DNA from 3 places in the Sphingobium sp. TomTYG72 genome. Region 3 is predicted to be linked to each of the others. Evidence: riboswitches for the same ligand, from Rfam matches in the RefSeq annotation. Region 3 holds a riboswitch; each other region holds the start of a gene.
What was found. Region 3 has a riboswitch for cobalamin ahead of ACZ5U1_RS15780 (TonB-dependent receptor). Riboswitches for the same ligand answer to the same signal wherever they lie in the genome.
Positions count from the first base shown of each region.

Region 1: it holds a riboswitch for cobalamin, as region 3 does, so the genes downstream of both, ACZ5U1_RS06205 (TonB-dependent receptor) here and ACZ5U1_RS15780 (TonB-dependent receptor) in region 3, are expected to answer to the same signal.
Region 2: it holds a riboswitch for cobalamin, as region 3 does, so the genes downstream of both, ACZ5U1_RS13545 (DUF1636 domain-containing protein) here and ACZ5U1_RS15780 (TonB-dependent receptor) in region 3, are expected to answer to the same signal.

Region 1 covers NZ_AP027336.1:1,221,366-1,228,903, reverse strand. The annotation lists gene ACZ5U1_RS06230 (DEAD/DEAH box helicase) at 1-326, shown strand, start outside; gene ACZ5U1_RS06225 (DUF2290 domain-containing protein) at 350-1,003, shown strand; gene tcmP (three-Cys-motif partner protein TcmP) at 1,037-1,930, opposite strand; gene ACZ5U1_RS06215 (DUF5131 family protein) at 1,927-2,751, opposite strand; gene ACZ5U1_RS06210 (PepSY domain-containing protein) at 3,003-4,415, opposite strand; gene ACZ5U1_RS06205 (TonB-dependent receptor) at 4,483-6,627, opposite strand; cobalamin riboswitch at 6,805-7,048, opposite strand; gene ACZ5U1_RS06200 (recombinase family protein) at 7,290-7,538, shown strand, end outside.
Region 2 covers NZ_AP027337.1:24,722-32,259, reverse strand. The annotation lists gene ACZ5U1_RS13550 (formate dehydrogenase accessory sulfurtransferase FdhD) at 1-720, shown strand, start outside; cobalamin riboswitch at 767-956, shown strand; gene ACZ5U1_RS13545 (DUF1636 domain-containing protein) at 1,117-1,524, shown strand; gene cobT (nicotinate-nucleotide--dimethylbenzimidazole phosphoribosyltransferase) at 1,521-2,537, shown strand; gene ACZ5U1_RS13535 (histidine phosphatase family protein) at 2,534-3,100, shown strand; gene ACZ5U1_RS13530 (adenosylcobinamide-GDP ribazoletransferase) at 3,097-3,807, shown strand; gene ACZ5U1_RS13525 (threonine-phosphate decarboxylase) at 3,804-4,778, shown strand; gene cbiB (adenosylcobinamide-phosphate synthase CbiB) at 4,738-5,691, shown strand; gene cobU (bifunctional adenosylcobinamide kinase/adenosylcobinamide-phosphate guanylyltransferase) at 5,688-6,218, shown strand; gene ACZ5U1_RS13510 (NAD(P) transhydrogenase subunit alpha part 2) at 6,502-6,792, shown strand; gene ACZ5U1_RS13505 (NAD(P)(+) transhydrogenase (Re/Si-specific) subunit beta) at 6,796-7,538, shown strand, end outside.
Region 3 covers NZ_AP027337.1:508,561-516,098, reverse strand. The annotation lists gene ACZ5U1_RS15805 (helicase HerA domain-containing protein) at 118-1,572, shown strand; gene ACZ5U1_RS15800 (low molecular weight protein-tyrosine-phosphatase) at 1,569-2,030, shown strand; gene ACZ5U1_RS15795 (malate synthase G) at 2,198-4,300, opposite strand; gene ACZ5U1_RS15790 (LysR family transcriptional regulator) at 4,411-5,307, shown strand; gene ACZ5U1_RS15785 (hypothetical protein) at 5,489-5,668, shown strand; cobalamin riboswitch at 5,870-6,116, shown strand; gene ACZ5U1_RS15780 (TonB-dependent receptor) at 6,296-7,538, shown strand, end outside.

The DNA of each region.
Region 1 (7,538 bases), on a different replicon from region 3:
AGCGCCGCAACATCCTGTTCACAGCTATGACGAGATCGCGTGCGTGGACATATATAACGGGTAGCGGTGATAGCATGGCTCAAATAATCAGTGAGGTAGATGCAATACGAGCCGAAGGCTTCCAGCTATCATTTCATTACCCGACCCGTAAGGTAGCAGAGCAGTTGGCGGTTTCGTCGGATAGCAACTTTGACGATGCTCTGCCGATAGGAGATGATTTTGACGACCTGCGCGAGGCATTGCGTCGTGCTAAGTCCGTCCCTTGGGAGCAACTTCCTCTCGATTTGCGCACAGAATTGACGGAAGTTTACGGTCAGGGCACATGAGGCCAAGAGCTATTTGCGGGAAGATGAATGATTTCGTAGTTGATGGCTACGGAGCAGGGGCATTTCTCGCATTTCAAACCCATCTCTTAGAAGGACCAGAAGAACGTCAAATCTTTGGACCTGCGACCGTGCCTACAATGATTTCTCCGGGAGGTGTGGCGCTTCGAGAGTTCATCGGCATCCTCGACGAGGGGGCATATTCTGCGGTGTTTCACGATGGCGCGGTGGTAATCGTGCAATGCCGGTTTATAGGGGATATGCTCAGTTCGCATCGCTACTCATATATACCTTGTCCCGTAGATCAAAACCTACTCGACGCACGGCCCGACGAGATCACGCTTGCAGACTGGCTCCGGGATATGGCTACGGACCCGGTAAACGATGCATTTCGTAGTCGAGGCACATACCGCTTCGACTTCGTTCCCAATCCACCTGCCAATGCCGCTGATCCCCATCCGATTTCGCATCTGACATTTGGCTCGCCTGATTGCCGAGTTCCTGTGCGTGCGCCGCTGTCGCCTGCTTGCTTTTTCGACATATTGTTCAGAAATTTCTACCGGCCGTTTTTGCCGCTATGGGAGCCGGTTGCCCCGCATCTGAGGTGTCGGGGAACTGACGACACCATTACGGCTGCGGAGTTGTCCGTTCATCATCTGAGTTGGACCGAGGCCGCGTGAGCGTTACCGATCCAATTCATCCAACGTATTGCGTCATTCTTCTTCGAGCGCGCCCCACAGTTCCTCAAGGGACCCCTGCTGGGATGAACTTTCAATTTCTGGACGCCCAGAAATTTTCCTGTACGCCCGGATCATCAGTGGCGAAGCATCAGGATGATCGGTAGCGTGGATCATGTGATACATTGTTCTGCCGCCGCGTCGTGCACTGTGGATCGCGTAAGGATGGGCATAAGCATATCCCAGTTCGTCTTTGAACCGGGCGGCGACCATCTTTGCGCGTAGCACGCTCTCCATTCCTTGAAGCGAACGCCAATCAGCACGGCCCCACCAACGTTCTACCTTAGCGGCGGTTTCTTCGCGAGCTACAGCCGCGATTGAACGATCTACCCAGCCGGTGGCAAAGAAATAGAATAGCTCGATCTTGCGTCCAGTCTTCCGCCGAGCCAATTTTTGAACGGTCTCCCAAGAACATTCAAATGTACGCTGGTCGAGCAATGCAAAAGTTGCTGTCGTCTCTTTAATACGAGGAGATGCAAGCACCTCATCAACCGTCAAATTAAAATCTCCGGTCAGAACAGAAATCCGCCTACTTTTCGAGCGATGCTCAATTGCGAGTGCTTCGAGCCGACTTGTTCCCGATGGGTTTAGATCGCATAGCCAGAAATCCCGCATCCATTTCGGGTCATTCTCAAGGACTAACTTTGCAGACCACATTTCCGGGTGGTCACTCTCTTGTGGGGCAGCGAACCCGTCGATGTAGGTTCCATGGCGAGTGACCATGGTGAACAGTTTTAGATAGTCGCGGATAAGATGGGCTTTGCTTTGTGTCCACAGAGGGTGCCGAAGCGACTGGAAATTTCGCTCCGGTGCACCTGCTCGCGTGACCGGCAATTCCATTTCGGAAAAAAGAAGGGGATTAATGATCACGCCCTCCGTGCGTTAGGAAGACCGTCCCAAACTTCGCCGTCCAATATCCGCCCAGCTACCTTTTTTCCCAATCGCAACATCAAAGTGCCATCCGCTGCGTGATCGGCACGCGCCTTGGCTAGATTGATCCCTTGTCCAGGTGCCCAGTCCCCCCACTGCTTGAAATGGAAGGCTACATCAGCTTCCATGCACTGGTTCATCACATCTCTGAACCACGCAGGGCTTGAGGGGCGTGCCTTCGGGCCGCTTTCACCACCAGCTATAACCCAGTCCAAGCTCGTTCCTAACCAAGGGCGCAAATTCAGTGGGCCGAGTAGCGGTTCTGCTGAAATGAAGCGGACTGCCGCAGGCAGTTCGGCGAGATATGGAAGTCGTTCATCAGCCCATTCCTGATCTTCGACGGTCGTCCCAATCCATACGTTACCCGGCCAATGCAAGCCCCAAGGAACGGTGGCCGCAATTCGTTCAGGTCGCTTCGTGAGAAGCAGCCAATCCAGATGGGGCGTTCTCTCGATCAAAGACCAAAGCTTGACCCGCCATTCGTCGAGACCCGCCCTATCCTCGAACACATCCGCCATCGACGCGCAGAAAACTCGTCTGCGCTCGCCAGAGCGTTCTGCTTCCAAATTCCATTTCAATGGTTCGGACCAGTGTTTGTCTCCGAAGAACCGTCGTTCTGATTTCGGTCCCCACACATTTTGGCCCACCCGCTTGGACCATGCCTCGGCGTAGCAATGCTTACAGGCCGGAGAAACCTTAATGCAGCCCCACCACGGGTTGAACGTGTGATTGGTCCATTCAATCCGTGAGTTCTTAGCCATTCTTACTCCAAGCCCACCGCTGGCATCGTTTATCGCTTCAAATGCCTGATGTTCTGTGTTCGTTCAAGAGGTCCGCTTCAAACGTCTTGATCGGCAGTAAGGGCATAGGGAGTTCAATAGACCTTGCCCCCATGAGACATGCAGCCAATCCTCTCTGGCTGTCCCACATGGCCCTAAATCGCTCCAGTGAGGCATTGTCTCACATCATCCAGAGATCATTGATACGGCTCCTGCTTGAAGGGCGGCAAGGATCACACCTTCCGGGTCGGTGGCCCAGACAGAAATGAAGGATGCCATTGGTCGGGAGCTTGAGCCGCGCGTTTCGGCCCTGCTCCCCTCAAGCGGCGGAAGCCGATGACAACGCCGCTCAGCGAAATAACGGAGCCGAGCGTCAGCCATAGCCACATCCAGACGTCCCAAAGCGGCCGTTGTTGGATAAGCACCTCAAAATCCCAGCGATGCAGCCCATCGAACAGCCAGCGGTAGAGGCGGCGGCGAGCGTCCAAGTTTCGCAGCACCTCGCCTGTGCGGGGGCTGATATAGACCCAACTGCTATTCGCGTCGGCGAAGCGGAGGCGCAACACCGGCAATTCCACGTTCGCCTTGGCTTCATACCAGTAGGCATCGGATTTGGTGAGCCAGTCCACCGCTTCGATCCGAGCGCCGGGAACCAGCCGATGGGCGGCACGGATCAGGCGGCGAGGTTCAAACGTCACCGGCTTCAAGGTCCGGGCATCAAGGACCGCGTCCTGTCCGCTTGGCCGGGAGATGAGCAGCAACGGCGTGCCATCGGTCCAGATCATCCGCATCTGGCGCGCGCCCGCAGCCTGTGGTGCGCTGCCGACGAGTTGCCAGTCGAGCGTGGGCGGCGTCCCTGCTCCGGCATAAGCGGCGCGACCGGCATCGCTCAGACCTTTGCTGGCGAACCAACGGTTGGGATCGACGGAGAGCCAGCCGCTGACGATCCAAGCAATCAGCAACGTGCCACCAAACAGCCCCGTAACATGATGCCACTTTTGCCAGCCGCGATAGGGTGAAATCCGCCCGCCTTTGTAGCGGCGGCGCAGCCGCATACGCAGGATGCCGATCCACATGCCGCTGACCGCCCCGATGATGCCCACGCCGGATGTCCAGAGGATCACCTGCCGCCAAAGCGGCTGATCCTGACGCAGCACGGTCGGGTAAATCCAATGGGGAACCGATCCGAGCCAGTTCCAGAAACGCTCTGCCCGGTTCGTGTCGAGCACCACCGTTCCGGTGGTGGATGCGACGTAGAGGACCACCCCATCCGGCCGGTCGACCGTCACCTTCCACAAGGGTCGGTAGCGGTTGAACCCGCCACTAACCGTCCACTGGTCCCGCTCGATCAGATCGACGGCGGAGACAGGCGCTTTGCCGAACGCGGCGGCGATATCGCCTGCCCGGCGAGCCGTGACAGGAGCGATGGCGCGCCCGGTCACGGCCGAAGTCGCCCCATCGCCTATCCATACGGGGCCGCCTATTCCTTGCTGCATCAAGGCGTCGGCCTGAACAGCCCCATGGACCTGCTTCCAGTCGATGGGTGCCAATCCCGCCAGCCGCTCCTGCTGGGTCAGTGACGGGAAAGGCACATACATCATGACGATGCCCGATAGGAACCACATCGCCAGCAACAGGCATGTCACTATGCCCAGCCAGCGATGGGTGACATACAGCCATCGCTTACTGCGATGACGCCACCGGGCACGTCCATCAGAAATGAGCAGTCACCGAAACGTCGATGGAACGGGGACGGCCCAATATCCACTGCTCGTCATTATAGGTGGTGGTCGCATAATGTTTGTCGAAGAGATTATAGACCCGCAGGTTCGCGGCGAGGTTGGGGGTCAACGCATAGGTCAACCCCGCATCCACCACGGCATAGCCCGGCACCCGGTAGCTGTTGGCGTTGTCGGAGAAGGTCCGGCCGACATAGCGCAAACTGGCATTGGCGCGGAGCGCGTCGATGGGCGTCCAGTAGAGCGACAGGTTCGCCGCCACTTCGGGCACGTTGGGCGGTGTATTGCCGGTGTAGCTGGTGCCGCCACTGATGAAGTCGTCGAAATCCGCATCCAGCACCGTGCCGTTGGCATCAATGCCGAAGCGGTCGGTCAGTTGGAGCGTCAGTGATGCCTCGATACCCTTGGCGGATCGCTGGCCGATCTGCTCTATCGGGCTGGAAGGCGTGCGCTGCGCGACCAGCTTCTTCTTGACGATGCGATAGGCGGCTAATGTCGCGCTGCCCTTGCCGTCAAAAAACACGGCTTTGATGCCACCCTCGACCTGATCGCCCGTCGCGTTGGTGAAGGCGAACTGGGTCGCATTGGTGGTGAAGGTGGTCAGCGTGCCGAGCGGATCGACGCCGGTCGAATATTGCCCATAGAGCGAGATATTGGAGGTCGGCTGATAGACGCCGCCGATCCGCCATGTGGTATTGCGGAACTTCCGGTTGGTCGCGCCATTGGGGAAGGCATTGACCTCGCTGGTGCTGCCGTCCGGGTTATAGACGATGTTCCAGCGTTGCACCTTGTCGCGCTCGTGCCGGATGCCTGCTACTACCGAAAGCTGATCGGTCAACGCCAAGCGGTCTTCGGCAAAGAAGCTATATTCATTGGTGCGGCTGCGGTAGCGAGGCGCAATTCCCTGCGTGTCGTAGAACAGGCCGGGATCGAAGTCGAACGGATCAACCGCATCCTCTTGGCTGTCCGATCCAAAATCGTTGGAATAGGTGAGCTTGATGAGATTGGCGTCGAAACCGACGACCAGATCGTTTTTCAGGCCCGCAATCGGCTTGCTGATGCGGACGGTCGCCTGATCGCCATATTGGGTCTGGTCGTGGAAGATACCCAGATTGTCCATCCGGTCGATCTGGCCAGTGCCGCTATTGTAGAAATAGCTCTCCAGATTTTTGAACAGCCGCTTGCTGGTGAGGCGATAGGCGGCGTTGGAGAGGGTGATGCCTTCGGCCACCGTCCAGTCGGCGGTGAGCGTGGTGCGGTTGTCGCGGTAGTGCAGACTGGCGTTAGCGACATTATAGTTGCGCCGCCGATTGCCGTTCACCAGTTCGCCGTCGATCAGCGGCGTGCCGAAATATTCCATCGGCCGCTGATTGCCATAGTCGTTGCGCAGGGTGAGCGTGAAGCTGTCGCTGGGCCGGAAACGCAGCGCGCCGGAGAGGGCAAGGCTCTTGGAATTGCCACGGTCGACATAGCCGTCTGATGCCCGGTAGCTGACGTCGAGCCGGTAGGAAAGCATATCCCCAAGCGGCCCACCGACACCTGCTGCCGCGCGCCAGCTATCCTGCGATCCGTAGCCTGCTTCCGCGTCAAATTCCGTGCGTTCGGCATTGGGGGACTTGGTGATGATGTTCACCGCGCCGCCCAGTGCGCCCTGTCCGTAAAGGACGGAAGCGGGGCCGTTCAGCAACTCGATGCGCTCGACATTCCACGGGTCGGTGGGGAAGGTGATCGTGCCCGCGACCGGGAACAGCCGGACGCCATCAACCAGTTGCAGCACCGAACCTTGGCCGGAGAAGCCGCGCAGCGACAGGGCCGTGCCGCCATTGCCCGGATTGGCGGAGGTGGTGACGCCCGGCGCACGGGTGACCGCCGACATTATATCCAGATCGCCGCGAGCGCGGATCGCGTCACCATCAATCTGTGCGACGCTGGCTGGCGTTTCGAGAGCGGTCAGCCTCAAGCGCGATCCGGTCTCGGTTTCTTGGAGTAATGCGCCCGGCCGAACGCCCGATACGATGATTTCGGCTGAACTATCAGCGGCGGTTTCCGCGCTGGCCTGCTGCGTCGTGGTGGCGGCCAGCCCTGTGGCCAGCCAGTATCCTACATTCTTCCATTCCATTGCATGTCTTCCCGGCGTCACGCGACATTCGGGTGGAGACGTGCCGCCAACGACGGTCGGCACGCGTCAGCAGCCGGACGCCATGAAGCGACCGCCACGCGAACCGATGCGGCCTCCACCGCCCGTTCGTCGCTCAAACGGAAAGATACCGTGCCTTGGCCATCCCCTGGACCGGGCAAGAGCGACCAGACGCTGGCAGGTCTCCTGGCTCGCGGGTCATAGCTTGATGCACGGCCTTCCCAGACCTCGCAGGATTTAGCGTCCGGTCCAGTGGCTGCTCCCTCTCGCTTGAGAAGAAGCGATGTGCATTGCGCTCGCCGCTTACAGTTGCAGGGACAGCCCCGGATTTGGACGGCCGGGGCCATCCTCACCGCGTTCCCTTTTAAGCCTCTTTCGAGGCACCGGCGCGATCATGCTCGGAACGCCGTAAGGCGCGCCGAGCGGCGATCCCAATAACGGGCAGGCTATCACTCTGCAAGCGCCATCCTCACGGGGCCACTTTGCTGGCAAACCAAGCCGGGGCGGATGAACGCTTTTATCCGTATTGATCCAATAATACACTTCGAGCTGGTGTGCGCTGCGCCAGCAGGTAGGCTTTTTCCAGTTCAAGATAGGAGGAAGCATTGCTGGTAGGCTATTGTCGCAGCAGCACATCGGAGCAAGTGGCGGGACTAGAGGCGCAGGAGGCTCAACTCCTTGCAACGCGTTGCACACGAATTTTCCGTGAGATGGTGTCTTCGGTCGCGGCGCGGGAGCAACTGGGTGCGGCATTAGATTTCGTCCGCGAGGGCGACGTGTTCGTGGTTACGCGCCTCGACCGGCTCGCACGTTCCACTACCGACCTTCTGAGCATCGTCGGCAGATTGGAGGCAAAGGGCGTCGGCCTGCGTATCCTCGACTTCGGCGGCTCG
Region 2 (7,538 bases), 470 kb from region 3:
GAGTTGGCGGAGGAAGCGCCTGTCGCGATCGAGTTCAACGGCGTTGGCTATGCCGTGTTGATGGCGACGCCGACCGATGTTGCGGAACTGGTGCAGGGGTTTGCGTTGGCCGAGCGGCTGGTCATCCCATCCGACGCGCCGCTTGACGTCGATGTCCATGCTACGGAGCAGGGCTTGGTCGCACGGGCTACGCTGCCGGAAGACCGGGTCGAGGGGCTGCTAGGCCGGGTCCGTCATCGCGTCTCCGATTCCTCCTGTGGTCTGTGCGGCGTTGAAAATCTGGAACAGGCGCTGCGTCCCTTGCCTGCCGTGACTGCCCGATCGGACGCGAGCCGGGAAGCGATCTTCGGTGCCCTGCACGATCTTGCCGCGCATCAGCCGCTTAATCGGCAAACTGGCGCGGTCCATGTGGCGGCGTTGGCCGGGACGGATGGTGCCATCCGCCTCGCCTATGAAGATGTGGGCCGCCACAATGCCTTCGACAAGCTGATCGGGGCCATGCGGCGGGGGCAATTGTCGTGGGATGGCGGCTTCGCGCTGTTGTCCTCCCGCTGTTCCTTTGAGCTGGTGGAAAAGGCGGCGCTCGCCAATTGCCCCCTGCTCGTCACCATCTCCGCTCCCACGCGTTTGGCAGCCGAGCGCGGGGCCAGCGCCGGATTGCCGATCGTCGTGCTTGCCCGGCCCGATGCCGTGCTGGCGGCGGGTGACCTGCCCGACTGACGTAAACCGCTTCATCTACCGCTTGCGGGCTTGGCCCCGTCTCTTTATCAGCAGCCCCGCGACAGGTTCCCCTCGGGGATCAAAAGGGAAGTCGGGTGTAATGCCCGCGCTGCCCCTGCAACTGTAAGCGGTGAGTGGACCGGCCACGCAGCCATTGGGGGAGCTTTTCCCCCGAGAAGGCGGCCGGTGCGCAGCGACCCGTGAGCCAGGAGACCTGCCTGCCGCAGTCGTTCTTCGACCGGACAGGGTGTGCCGGACGAACGGGGTTCCCCTCGCGGACGACAGCCACCGCCTTGCTCGCCTTCGGGCGGGGCAGGGCCGTTTGCGGTTCGATTTTGCGGGGAGGACCATGATGACGGTCTTTCATGTTCACATGGTTATGGAAGTGCGCCGCTGATGCTGTGCGCGGTCGAAAACGGGGCGTCGGTGGTGGTCTGCTCGACCTGCCGCCTGTCCGCTGATCAGCGGGAAGATGGGGCAGGACAACGCGGCGGCGCGTTGCTGGTCGCGGCCATGCGCGACCTTCAGGCGGCCGAGCCTGCTTATGATGCGGTTGCCGTGCAGGACATGCCCTGCCTCTTCGCCTGCCAGCGCCATTGCACCGTCCATGTGCGAGGTCCCGGCAAGGTCGGCTATGTGCTGGGCGATTTCACCCCGGACGCAGATGCCGCCCGCGCGATCCTCGATTACGCCCTGCGCCACGCTGTGAGCGAGGAAGGCGTCGTTCGCTACGCCGAATGGCCGCAGGGGGTGAAGGGCCATTTCATCGTTCGCACCCCGCCTGAAGGCTTCGTCTGCACATGATCCGCTTTCAGGATCGCGCTGGATTTCAGAACGCGCTGGCCACGCTTCCAGAACCGGACGAAGCGGCGATCGAAGCGGCAGCGACGCGGCAGGCCTCCTTGACAAAACCCGCCGGATCGCTCGGCCGCCTGGAGGAGATTGCCCTCTTCATGGCTGGCTGGCAAGGTTACGAACGCCCGCGCGCCGACCGCATCCGCGCCGCCATCTTCGCGGGCAATCATGGCGTCGCCGCGCGTGGTGTCAGCGCCTTCCCGCCTTCCGTCACCGCGCAGATGGTCGCGAACTTCCAGGCAGGTGGCGCCGCGATCAACGCGCTTGCGGGCGCCTGCGGAGCCGAGCTGGTCATCGTCCCGCTCGCTCTCGACCGGCCGACCGCTGACATATGCGAAGCCCCCGCGATGACGGAAGCGGAATGCCTCGAAGCCCTGAACGCAGGCGCCGCCGCCGTCGTGCAAGATTGCGACCTGTTCTTCGCAGGTGAAATGGGCATCGCCAATACCACGCCCGCCGCCGCACTGTGCCTTCAATCCTTCGGCGGCGAGGCCCAGGATTGGACGGGGTGGGGCACCGGCATCGATGCAGCAGCCCTCACCCGCAAGACCCAAGCCGTCCAGATCGCGCATGCCCTGCATGCCCCCCATTGCGCCGACGCTTTCGAAACGCTCCGTCGCCTTGGCGGGCGAGAGATCGCGGCGATGGCAGGCGCCATCCTAGCCGCGCGCATGATGCGCGTGCCGGTGCTGCTCGACGGCTTTATCTGCGGCGCGGCCATCGCCCCTCTGGCCCGCGACAATCCCGCCATAACGGCCCACTGCCTCGCCGCCCACTGCTCCGCCGAAGCAGGCCATGCCAGGTTGCTCGAAAAGCTCGGCCTGAACCCCCTGCTTCACCTCGATATGCGCCTCGGCGAAGGCAGCGGCGCAGCGGTTGCGGCGCAACTCATCCGCTCGGCCCTCGCCGCGCACGACCAGATGGCAACCTTCGCCGAAGCCGCCGTGGCTAACGCGCTATGAGCCCGCTCACGCTCCACCTGATGCGCCACGCCGCGCCCCAGACGCCCGGCCTCCTGCTCGGCCATATGGACATGCCGCCGGACCCCGTCGCCATGCAGCTATGCGTCGAACGATCCCGCGCGCTTGCGTTCGACCGCCTGATCAGCTCCGACCTGACACGCGCCCGTACCCCCGCCAACTTGATCGCCGCCGCCCGGCAGGTGCCGCACGACATCGACGCGCGCTGGCGTGAACTGCACTTCGGCGCGTGGGAGGGCACCGATCCCGCAACTCTCCCCGCCGAGGAAATTGGTCGCTTCTGGTCATCCCCGGACGATCATCCTCCGCCGGGAGGGGAAAGCTGGTCCAGCCTTTGCCTCCGCATAAAGGCGGCGCTTGGCGAAATTGACCGGCCCTCGCTGGTCCTGACCCATGCCGGCGCGATCCGTGGCGCGCTGACGGCGCTGTGTGGCTTCACTTACCAGCAGGCCTGGGCAATCGACCTTCCCTATGGCGCCTTACTCAGTCTGCGCCTCTGGCCCGGAGACAGTCCGAGCGCGCAGATCACCGGGCTTGTAACATGACACGCCTCGTCCTCGCGCTGCAACTCATGACCCGCCTGCCGCTCCCGCAAATGCGCGCTGAGGAGAAGGATTTCGCCGCTGCGATCCGCTGGTTTCCTGCGACGGGGATCATCGTCGGTCTCGCCGTCGCCGCCGTCATGACGATTGGCCTCCTCGTTGATCCCTGGATGGCCGCCTTGCTCGGCCTGATCGCCTGGGTCGCCATTACCGGAGCGCTCCATCTCGATGGCCTTGGCGACATAGCCGACGGGGTAGGAGCAGCCCATGGCGACGGGGCAAAGCTGTCCGCAGTCCTCGCCGATCCGCATATCGGCAGCTTCGGCGTCGTCACCATCGTCCTGCAACTGCTGGCGAAGCTCGTCCTGATGCGCCTCTGCGCGGAGCATGTCGCGCCGATTGCCATCATCGCCGTGCCTTTCGTCGCCCGGATCGGCCCGCTGGCATGGACCCTCTGGCTCCCGCCGCTTCATGAGGGCCTCGCCAGCCGCTTCCGCGAAAGCATCAGCCCGGTGCATCTGCTCGGCTGGACGATGCTGGCTGTAGCTCTCTGCCTGATCATTCCCGCCCTCCTGTCCGCCGCTATCCTCGTTCCCCTCTGGGCATGGTGGCTGCGCAGCCGGATCGGCGGCATTTCTGGCGATGGTCATGGTGCCGGGATCGAACTTATCGAAAGCGGCCTGCTAGCTGCACTGGTGCTGGCACGATGAGGGACATTTTCTACTGGCATGGCGGCCGTCTGTCGGCGGCGCGTCAGCATTATGAGACGCGCCTTCCCTGGATCGATCTCTCCACCGGCATAAACCCGCTCGCCTGGCCCGGCACCGACGCGATTACTCCAGACTGGCAACCCCTCCCCGATCCCGCAGCGCTTGCCGATCTTGAACAGGCGGCCGCCACACATTTCGGCTTGTCCCCCGATCACATCTGCGCACTGCCGGGCAGCGAAACCGGCCTGCGCCTGCTAGGTCATTTGATTGAGACGCCCGCCTGCCATATCCTACCGTCCTACCGCACCCATGCGCAGGCTTTCCCAAACTCGCGCCCGTTGCAGCGACCCGAAGACGCGCCACCGGGCACCGCACTCCTGCTCGCAAATCCCAACAATCCCGATGGCCGCCTCTATGCGCAGGCGCAAATGCAGCAGCTTCTGGCCCAACAGGAAAGGGAAGGCGGCTGGCTGATCGTCGATGAAGCCTTCGCCGACTGCCTGCCCGGTGCCAGCGTGGCGGCCGAAGTTGGGGATCACCGCCGCCTGCTCATCTTCCGTTCCTTTGGCAAATTCTTCGGCCTTGCGGGTGTGCGATTGGGCTTCCTCCTCGGCCCATCCCCCATCATTGGCGCCTGTCGCAGGTTGCTGGGAGACTGGCCGCTTTCCGCCGCTGCCATCGAGTTCGGCCGCGCAGCCTATCGCGACCAGCGCTGGATTGACGAGACGATCGCGAACCTGACGACCCGCGCCGCCAGCCTCGACGCGCTACTTATCCGCCACGGCTTCATCCCGCGCGGCGATTGCCCGCTATTCCGCCTGATCGACACGCCGAACGCTGCCGCCCTGTTCGACCGCCTTGCGCGTCATGCCATCCTCACCCGCCCGTTCGAGGACCGACCGAACTGGCTCCGCTTCGGTCTGCCCGCCGATGATGCCGCCCTGGCCCGACTGGACGAAGCGCTTGGTTGAGCTGGCCGCGCTGATTCTTGACGCGGCGCTAGGTTGGCCCGCCCGGTTGCACGCCCGTATCGGCCACCCGGTCGGAGCCTTCGCCCGGATCATCACCGCTTGCGAGCGCCGTTTGAACCGGCCCCATCGCCGCCGCCTCGGCGGTATCGTCACCCTCCTCATCCTCCTGGCGAGCGCCATCGCAGCAGGCTGGGCCGCAGAATTCATCATCCGCCACGTCCTCGGCTCCTGGGCTTGGGTCGGTCTCGCGCTCGCCGCATGGCCAGCACTTGCGCAGCGCAGTCTGTACGACCATGTCCTTCCCGTCGTTCAGGCTCTAGAAGCAGGCAATCTCTTCGCCGCCCGCCGCGCCGTCAGTCAGATCGTAGGACGCGATACCGCCACCCTCGATGAGGCGGGCGTCGCCCGCGCCGCTATAGAAAGCCTCGCCGAAAGCTTCTGCGACGGGGTCATCGCGCCGCTCTTCTGGCTGCTCATCGGCGGCCTGCCCGGCATCTGGGTCTATAAGGCGGTCAACACCGCCGACAGCCTCATCGGTCATCGGGAGGAGCCGTTTGCGGCCTTTGGCTGGGCTGCTGCTCGCTTCGATGACTTGCTGAACCTGATCCCCGCGCGCTTGTCCGGCTTCCTGATCTGCCTCGCGGGCTTGGGCGGCTGGCGCATCCTCTGGCGCGACCATGGCCGTCACGCATCGCCTAATGCAGGCTGGCCGGAGGCGGCGATGGCAGGCGCACTCGAAATCCGCCTTGCCGGGCCGGTCGCCTATGAAGGCCAATATCATGCCAAGCCATGGATCGGCGGGGAAGGGGGCGAAGCCACACCCGCTGTCGCCCGCGCCGCGCTGGCGCTCTATGTTCGCGCCTGCGCGCTGCTCTGGCTCGCGACGGCGCTGATCGCAGGGGTCAGCCCATGACCGCTTTCCAAAAGCTGCTCGTGCTGGGAGGCGCCCGTTCGGGCAAGAGCCGCCATGCCGAAGCGCAATGCGAAGCCCTGCCCGGCGTCATGACCTACATCGCCACGGCTGAGGCGTACGACGATGAAATGCACGAACGGATTGCCACGCATCGCGCCCGCCGCAACGCGCGCTGGCGAACGATCGAAGCGCCAATCGAACTGCCCGTCGCGATCCGGAATGCCCATGCGCGCACGCCATCTGGCCCCATCCTAGTCGATTGCCTTACCCTTTGGCTGTCCAACCTGCTGCTGGCTGGAGAGGATATCGCCCGATGGAGCGAAGAACTGATCGCCGCCATCATTGGCTGCACCGTTCCCATGGTGCTGGTCGCCAATGAAGTCGGTCTCTCCATCGTCCCGGAAAATGCACTTGCCCGCCGCTTCAGAGACGAAGCGGGCCTGCTCAATCAGCATGTGGCGACCGCTTGCGACAGTGTGGTATTTGTGGCTGCTGGCCTGCCCCTGACACTCAAGCAAGGCGGATGAAGAAGGGCGCGGCTGCAAGCGATTTTGAAAATCGCTGATGCCCGTAGCCCTACTTGTCGTAGAGGTTGAATAAATTCGTTGCGCGAATCGACTATGTGATAAATGGCTCTGACCGGCTTGCCTGTGATCTACTCGATCAATATGGCACGCTCAATAATGCGTGGAGGGATTTTATGGGAGCCAGCGATCATGGCAGGGGCAATATGCTCCGAACCCGTGCGAAATTGGAAGACTGCCAGGGTTTCTTGATCGGGTCGCAGCTTCTGGACAGGGGGATAAGTCAGTGAACGCTTTCAATGCAGATTATCTGTTCGTCTTCATATTGGCGGCTTTTCTTGGTTTTCAGCTGATCAAGAAGGTGTCGCCGCTTTTGCACTCGCCTTTGATGTCGCTGACCAATGCGATTGCGGCGGTGGTGATTGTGGGGGCGATCACGATTACAGGTGAGGCGGGGGCGACGCCGCTGGCCAAGACGCTGGGCTTCATCGCGGTGTTCTGCGCGACGGTGAACCTGGTCAGCGGTTTCATGATCACCGATCGCATGCTCAAGATGTTCAAGCCGCGGGGGAAGTAAGAGATGGACGCCTTCGTACCCTTCGCGGCGATCGTCGCGTCCGCTTTGTTCATCCTGTCGCTGATGTGGATGAGCCATCCTTCGACCGCTCGTCGCGGCGTGCGCGCGGGCGAGATCGGCATGGTCATCGCGATCATCGGCGCGCTCGTTAGCCATGAGGTGGTGGATTATAACCTCATCATCATCGCGATGATCGCGGGCGCGGCGGCGGGCATTCCGATGGCGCTGCTGATGCCGATGACGGCGATCCCGCAGCGAACCGCCATCTCCCACGCCTTTGGTGCGCTGGCCGTCGGCCTGATCGGCGCGGCGGAATATTACAAGCATGCCCATGCCGAATATGCGGGCGGCTTCATCATGTGGGCGCTGATGTTCGAAATGCTGCTGGGTTTCCTGACCTGCACGGCCTCGATCATCGCCTTTGCCAAACTGCAGGAACTGATGGGCAGCCGTCCTGTGTCCTTCCCCGGCCAGCGCATCGTCAATGGCGCGGTGGCGCTGGCGACGGTGGCGATCGGCGTGACGCTGGCGCTTGACCCGACGCAGACCTGGCTGTTCCCGGCCTTCGCCGCGCTGGCGCTGCTGTTCGGCATATTGCTGGTGATCCCGATCGGCGGCGCGGACATGCCGACGGTCATCGCGCTCTTGAACAGCTATGCCGGTCTTGCGGCATCCGCCATGGGCTTTGCGCTGGGCAACAAGCTGCTGATCGTCGCGGGCGCGCTCGACGGGGCGTCGGGCTTCAT
Region 3 (7,538 bases):
CGAAGCCCTCCACTTCTCAAGAAGTAAAGCCCTTCGACAGGCTCAGGGCGAACGGAGAAGTGAGACACACCCACACCACCCTTGCGCGAATCCCACCGCATGGGCCAAAGGACAGATGTGACCGCCACCATCAGCATAGGAACCGACGGCAACGGCAACCCCGTTCCGATCGACGTAGAGGAATTGCTCGCCACCCGCCTGCTCGTTCAGGGCAATTCGGGGTCCGGCAAGTCGCACCTCCTGCGCCGCCTGCTGGAAGAAAGCGCATCCCTCGTCCAGCAGGTCGTCATCGATCCCGAAGGCGACTTCGTCACCCTAGCCGACGAATATGGCCATGTCGTCATTGACGCGGGCGACTATAATGAGCGCGAGATCGTGAAGATGGCCGCGCGCATCCGCGAACATCGCGCCTCGGTGGTCCTCAGCCTCGAAAGCCTCGAACTCGAAGCGCAGATGAAATGCGCCGCAACCTTCCTCTCCACCCTGTTCGACGCCCCGCGCGACCATTGGTATCCCGCCCTTGTCGTCGTGGACGAAGCGCAGATGTTCGCCCCCGTCGCCGCCGGAGACGTATCCGACGAAGCCCGCCGCCTGTCGCTCGCCGCCATGACCAACCTCATGTGCCGGGGGCGCAAACGCGGCCTTGCGGGCGTCATCGCCACCCAGCGCCTCGCCAAGCTTGCCAAGAATGTCGCGGCCGAAGCGTCCAACTTCCTCATGGGCCGCACCTTCCTCGACATCGACATGGCCCGCGCCGCCGACCTGCTCGGCATGGAGCGCCGCCAGGCCGAACAGATACGCGACCTTGAGCGTGGCCGTTTCCTAGCGCTCGGCCCCGCCATCTGCCGCCGCCCCGTCGCGGTGAAGATCGGCACGGTAAAGACCAGCACACGAGGCGGCACCCACAAGCTGATGCCGCCCCCCACCGCCGCGACCGAAAATATGCAGGAACTCCTCTTCGCCAGCGCAGGCGAGGATGACATGCTGCCCCCTCCACCACCCCGCGCCGAACCGCCGCCGCTCCCTGCCGAGGAACTGATGCGCGCCCTCGCCGCCGCGCCCCTCGCCAAGCCCGCTGCGCCCGAACTCGACTTCGGCCAGAATGAGCCGGTGGTCATCGCCGTCCTCGAAGAGATCGTCGCCGACCTGGGAGATGCGCAACCCAGCGTCGCCAGCCTCTATCAGGATTTCGGCGTCCGCTGCCGGATGAAGGGCCTGCGCACGCCCCCGCTCGATCTCGCCGCCTTCCGCAAGCGTTTCGCCATGGCGCAGGCGGGCATGTTCGACGCCGCCGATCCGCGCTGGGATGACGCGATGAAGGCCGCCCAGCCTCTGCCTGAAGACATGCTAGCTCCCTTCCTCCTCATCGCCCGCGCCGCGATGCAGGGCCTGCCCTGCCCGGACGACACAGCCCTTGCCCGCGCCTATGGCACCAGCTCGCCGGGCCGCGTCCGCCGCCTCATCGACTATATGGAAAAGATCGGCGTCATCGTCGCCCGCACAGACTTCGGCGGCCGCCGCTCGATCGGCGTGCCGCAACTCGGCCTCTCAACAGCAGCGGCCGAAGGATGACCATCTCCGTCCTCTTCGTCTGCCTCGGCAATATCTGCCGCTCACCGCTGGCCGAAGCAGCCCTCCGTGCCGAAGCGGAAAAGGCTGGCCTGCCCATCAAGGTCGATTCAGCAGGAACCGGTGACTGGCACGTGGACTGTCCGCCCGACAGCCGCGCCCAGGCGGTAGCCCTACGCAACGGCATCGACATATCCACCTATCGCGGCCGTCAGGTCTCGGTCCAAGACTTCCACAGCTTCGACCACATCTTCGCCCTCGACGCGGAAAACCTCCAAAACCTCCGCCGCATCCGCCCGTCAAATGGCATCGCCACCCTCCGCCTCCTCATGGACCTGATCCCCGGTCGCGAAGGCACCAGCGTCACCGACCCCTATTTCGGCGAGGACGAAGGCTTTGACGAGACATGGGACGATGTAACTCGCGCGGCAAAGGCGCTGATAGAACTGTTCAAACGCTAAGTATCCCGTGCTCCTGCGAAGGCAGGAGCCTAGATCCCCGTTGGCGCTGGGCTCCGGAGCCCAATGAAGATTGTTCACGCAGAGGCGCAGAGACCCCAGAGCAACGCCAACGAAACCCTCTGCGAACTGTGCGCCTCTGCGCGAAAATCAAAGCCCGTAACAACCGTTCAAGCAACCACCTTCACCCGCGCCCGATAAGCATGCAGCAACGGCTCGGTATAGCCATTAGGCTGCGCCACCCCCTCAAACACCAGCGCCCGCGCCGCCTGAAACGCCAGACTGCTCTCCTCCCGCCCGCTCATCGGCTGGTAGAGCGGATCGCCCGCATTCTGCGCATCGACCTTGGCCGCCATCCGCCGCAGCGCCGCGTCCACCTCGTCAGCCGAACACACCCCATGCAGCAGCCAGTTGGCGATATGTTGCGAAGAAATTCGCAACGTCGCCCGGTCCTCCATCAGCCCTACATCATGAATGTCCGGCACCTTGGAGCAGCCCACGCCCTGATCCACCCAGCGCACGACATAGCCCAATATCCCCTGCGCATTATTGTCCAGCTCATCGCGAACATCCTGCGCCGACCAGTTTACCCCCGCCGCCAGCGGTAACGTCAACAACGCCTCCAGCCCAGCAACCGGCTCAGCCTTCCGCTCCGCCTGCCGCGCAAAGACATCGACCTCATGATAATGCGTCGCGTGCAAGGTCGCCGCAGTCGGCGAAGGCACCCAGGCCGTATTCGCCCCCGTCATCGGATGACCGATCTTCTGCTCCAGCATGTCCGCCATCCGGTCGGGAGCCGCCCACATGCCCTTGCCGATCTGCGCCTTGCCCGACAGGCCGCAAGCGAGCCCGATCTGCACATTGCGATCCTCATAAGCCTTGATCCACGCCGCGCCCTTCATCTCGCCCTTGCGGATCATCGGCCCCGCGCGCATCGACGTGTGGATCTCATCCCCCGTGCGATCCAAAAAGCCCGTGTTGATGAACACGATCCGGTCCCGCACCACATAGATGCAGGCAGCAAGGTTGGCGGAAGTCCGCCGCTCCTCGTCCATCACGCCAACCTTCAGCTGATGCCGCTCCAGCCCCAGCAAATCCTCGATCGCATCGAACAGTTCGTTGGTAAAGGCGACCTCTTCAGGCCCGTGCATCTTGGGCTTCACAATATAGATGCTGCCCGCCCGGCTATTGACGAAACGCCCGTTCCGCCGAATGTCGTGCAGGGCAATCAGGCTGGTAACGATCCCATCCAATATCCCTTCGGGCGCCTCGTTCCCATTGGACAGCCGCACCGCAGGCGTCGTCATCAAATGCCCGACATTGCGCACGAACAGCAAAGACCGTCCCGGCAAGGTCAACGCACCTCCATCAGGCGCGACATAGGCGCGGTCCCCATTCAACCGCCGCGTCATCATCGCGCCATTCTTCTCGAAGCTGTCCTCCAGATCGCCCTTCATCAGCCCCAGCCAGTTGGCATAGGCCGCGACCTTGTCCGCCGCATCCACTGCCGCAACGGAATCCTCCAGATCGCAAATGGTGGACAGCGCCGATTCCAGCACAACGTCCGCCAGATGCGCCGGGTCATCCCGCCCGATCGGATGACTTGCGTCGATCACCAGCTCAATATGCAGCCCATTGTTGCGAAGCAGGATGTTGTCGCCTGCCCGCCCGGCAAGTTGCGCAGGGTCGCGCAAGACCGGCGTGCCACCCGCCCAATCCGCCCAGCTTCCTTCCGCCAGAGGAACCGCCCGGTCCAGGAACGCCTTGGCCCACGCAATCACCTGTGCGCCGCGCGCCGGATCATAGCCCTTGCCCGCCGCCGCGCCCGGAATGGCATCGGTCCCGTACAACGCATCATAAAGGCTGCCCCAACGCGCATTGGCAGCGTTCAACAGGAACCGTGCATTGAGGATAGGCACCACCAACTGCGGCCCGGCCAGCGTTGCCAACTCTTCATCCACCCGGCCTGAAGCGATGGAAAAAGGCGCGGGCTCCGGCACCAGATAGCCGATCTGGGTCAGGAAAGCCCGATAAGCCTCCGCATCAAAGGGCCGCCCCGCTTGCTCGCCATGCCAGCTGTCGATCTGCGCCTGAATCGCGTCGCGTTTGTCCAGCAGAGCCGAATTGACCGGCGTGAACCGCGCGAAAATCGCAGCCGCGCCCTGCCAAAATGCGTCCGCGGCGATCCCCGTCCCCGGCAGGACTTCCCCATCGATAAAGCGCGCCAGCTCGGCGGCAACCATCAGGCCCGATTTCTCGATCATGCCGTCCATGGGCAACTCTCCATCCAAAATACTGCGACGAAAGCCTATAGACCCCTCTCCATCCTCGCACTAGACAACAAGAACTCAAAGCATCTGTTCCTCACAGGAAAAGATTATCGATGGATCCCGATTATCTTCTCTTCGCCCGCGCGGTGGAGGCAGGCAGCCTTTCGGCGGCGGGCCGCATATTGAACATCTCGCCCGCCATGATGTCGAAACGCATCTCCCGGCTGGAAGCGCGCCTCGGCGTCCGCCTCATCCATCGCACCACGCGCCGCCTTGCCCTGACGGAGGAAGGCGCCAGCCTGCACCGCGACCTTGTCGCCATCCTCGACGCCATTCAGCAGGCCGAAGACCGCGTCGCCAACCGCCATCGCACCGCATCCGGTCCGCTGCGCATTTCGGCTCCCACCTCCTTCGGCCGCCTGCATGTGGCGCCTCATGTCGGCCGCTTCCTGGATCTGCATCCGCACGTCGACCTCGAACTCAACCTGTCCGACGCTTATGAAGACCTGCTTGCCGAGCGCATCGACGTGGCAGTCCGCATCACCAGCGACATTCCTCTCCATCTGGAGGGACATCATCTCGCCACCAACCGCCGCATCCTCTGCGCCAGCCCCGCCTATCTTGCCGCGCATGGCATTCCGGACAAGATCGCCGACCTCCCCCGCCACCGCCTGCTCGCGGCCGATGGACAATTGCCATGGCGGCTGGTGAATGGCCGCGCGCGCAAGCTGATCGACGGGCACAGTCATGTCCGCACCAACAGCAGCGAAATCGTCCGCGAACTCGCCCTGACCGGCGTCGGCATCGCGTTACGCTCGCTCTGGGACGTGGGCGACCTGATCGCGGGAGGCAGCCTCGTCCGCGTCCTCGATAGCTGGGAAGGACCCGAGGACCTCGCCGTCCACGCCGTCCATCCCCGCGCCGCAGGCCGTCCCGCCGCCGTAGACGCCTTCATCGCCTTTCTGCGCGAAACCTTCCGCGATGCATCGTGGAACAGGGGCAGCTCGTAGAAAGAAGCCCCCATGGAACGCGCACGCAACTCCCTGAAAAGCGCAGAAATTCGCTTCTGAAGTCATTTCCCATGCTGCTGTCAAAAAACAGAAGCTTTTCGAAGTTAACCTGCGTAATGGCAGCGGGAAACAGGCCGATGTTATCGTTCGTGCCATAAGAACTTAAGAGAGGATAAGGGCCATGCGCCCCAATGACGCGTCACATTTTTCCGCCTGCGCCGCCCAGGAAGCGCGGCAAGCCCGGGAAGCCCGCCTGCGCGGCGCCGACCAGGCCACCATCGCCCTCCACAACGAACGCGCCGTCCGCTACCAGGCCATGGCGCTGCGCCTCCAGCGCGAGCGTGGCGCGACGCTGAACTGATTGCCAGACCCCATCCCCTCTCCCCTTCAGGGGAGAGGGTGCCGAGCGTAGCGAAGGCGGGAGAGGGGAACGCAAGCACGACCGCCGATCCCCTCTCCCCAACCCTCTCCCCTGAAGGGGAGAGGGAGCAAGTTACCTAACCCAACCACCCTTGCCCAACCCCCACAGCTCCGCTATCGCGCCCGTCACCCGGGCAACCCCTGGGGAAATGATCGCGCCGGTGCCTCGAAAGAGGCTTAAAAGGGAACATGGTATAGGAGGCACCCGCCTCCCAAAGCCAGGGCTGTCCCTGCAACTGTAAGCGGCGAGCGCGATGCACATCGCCCCTCCTCATAGGTAGGATGGGGCAAGTCACTGGGCCGGACGCTAAATCCTGCGAGGCCCGGGAAGGCCGTGCATCAAGCGATGACCCGCGAGCCAGGAGACCTGCCGGCGTCTGGTCGCTCTTGCCTTGGTCCAGGGGATGGCCGCGGCACGGTAACTCCGTCTGAGCGACGAACGAGCGGCAAGAGGCCGCTTCGGTGACGTTGGCGGCCGCCTTGGGGGCGTCCGGCTGCCCGCGCGCGCCGGTCGCCGTCTGGCGGCAGGTCTCTTGCCGGATGTCGCCAGACGCCCGGAGTGCATGAAGTGAAATTACCCAACCAACTCCACCGCGCCGCCTGCGCGCTGACTGCCACGTTCCTCCCCCTCCCCGCCTTCGCCGCCGACGCGAACGACGCGGCCGACGACGCCAGCACCATCATCGTGTTCGGCCGGGGCGAGGACAAGATCGGCACCGCCCATGCAGCCAGCGAGGGCAGCGTCAGCGGCGCGGACCTGCTCGTCCGCCCGCTGCTGCGCGTCGCTGAATTGCTCGAAGCGGTGCCCGGCATGGTCGCCGCCCAACATTCGGGCAGCGGCAAGGCCAATCAATATTTCCTGCGCGGCTTCAATCTCGACCATGGATCGGACTTCACCACCTATATTGACGGGGTTCAGATGAACTTCCGCACCCACGGCCATGGCCAGGGCTATCTCGACTTGAACGGCCTCATCCCCGAAATCATCGCGCGGGAGGATTTTCGCAAAGGCCCCTACCGTGCCGATGGCGGCGACTTCGCGCTGGCAGGCGCGGCCTATATGAGCACGATCGACGGCTATGACCGGCCATGGGTCGCGGCGGAGGGCGGCTCCTTCGGCTGGCGCAGGCTGGCTTCAGGCGGCACCGTCAAGGCGGGCGCAGGCAATCTCACCCTCGTCGCCCAAGCCAAGGCCTATGACGGCCCGTGGCAGGAGGCCGAACATCTGCGCCATTATGCGGGCTTCGCCAAATATACGCTTCCCGCCGGGGCCGGTAAGATCGACGCCACGCTCCACGCCTATCGCGCGACATGGCGCCCGACCGAGCAGATTCCCGAACGGATCATCGGCACGCCGATCTGCCCCGACGTCTTCTGTTCGCCTGATCCTTCCGCGCGCGGTGAAACGACGCGCATCATCGGCAATCTCGCCACCGTCCAGCCGACATGGCGCGCCAATCTTTACGCGCAGTTTTACGACTGGACGATGTTCTCCAACCCCACCTACACCGATCCCGACGGCACCAGCGCACAAATCGAGCAGTTCGATCGCCGCTGGATAGTGGGCTTCACCGGTGAAAAGCGCTGGGACATCGCCCCGGCACTGCATCTGAAGCTCGGCACGGAAAACCGTTACGACGCCATCGGCAATGTCGGGGTCAATCGCACCGCGAACCGCGCCTTCCTCTCCTCGCTCGGCCGCTATCGCGTAAAGCAGGGTTCAGCAGCCCTTTATGGCGAAGCGACCGTCACACCGCTGCCTGGCTTGCGCATCACTGGCGGCCTTCGCGGCGACTATTATCATTATGACG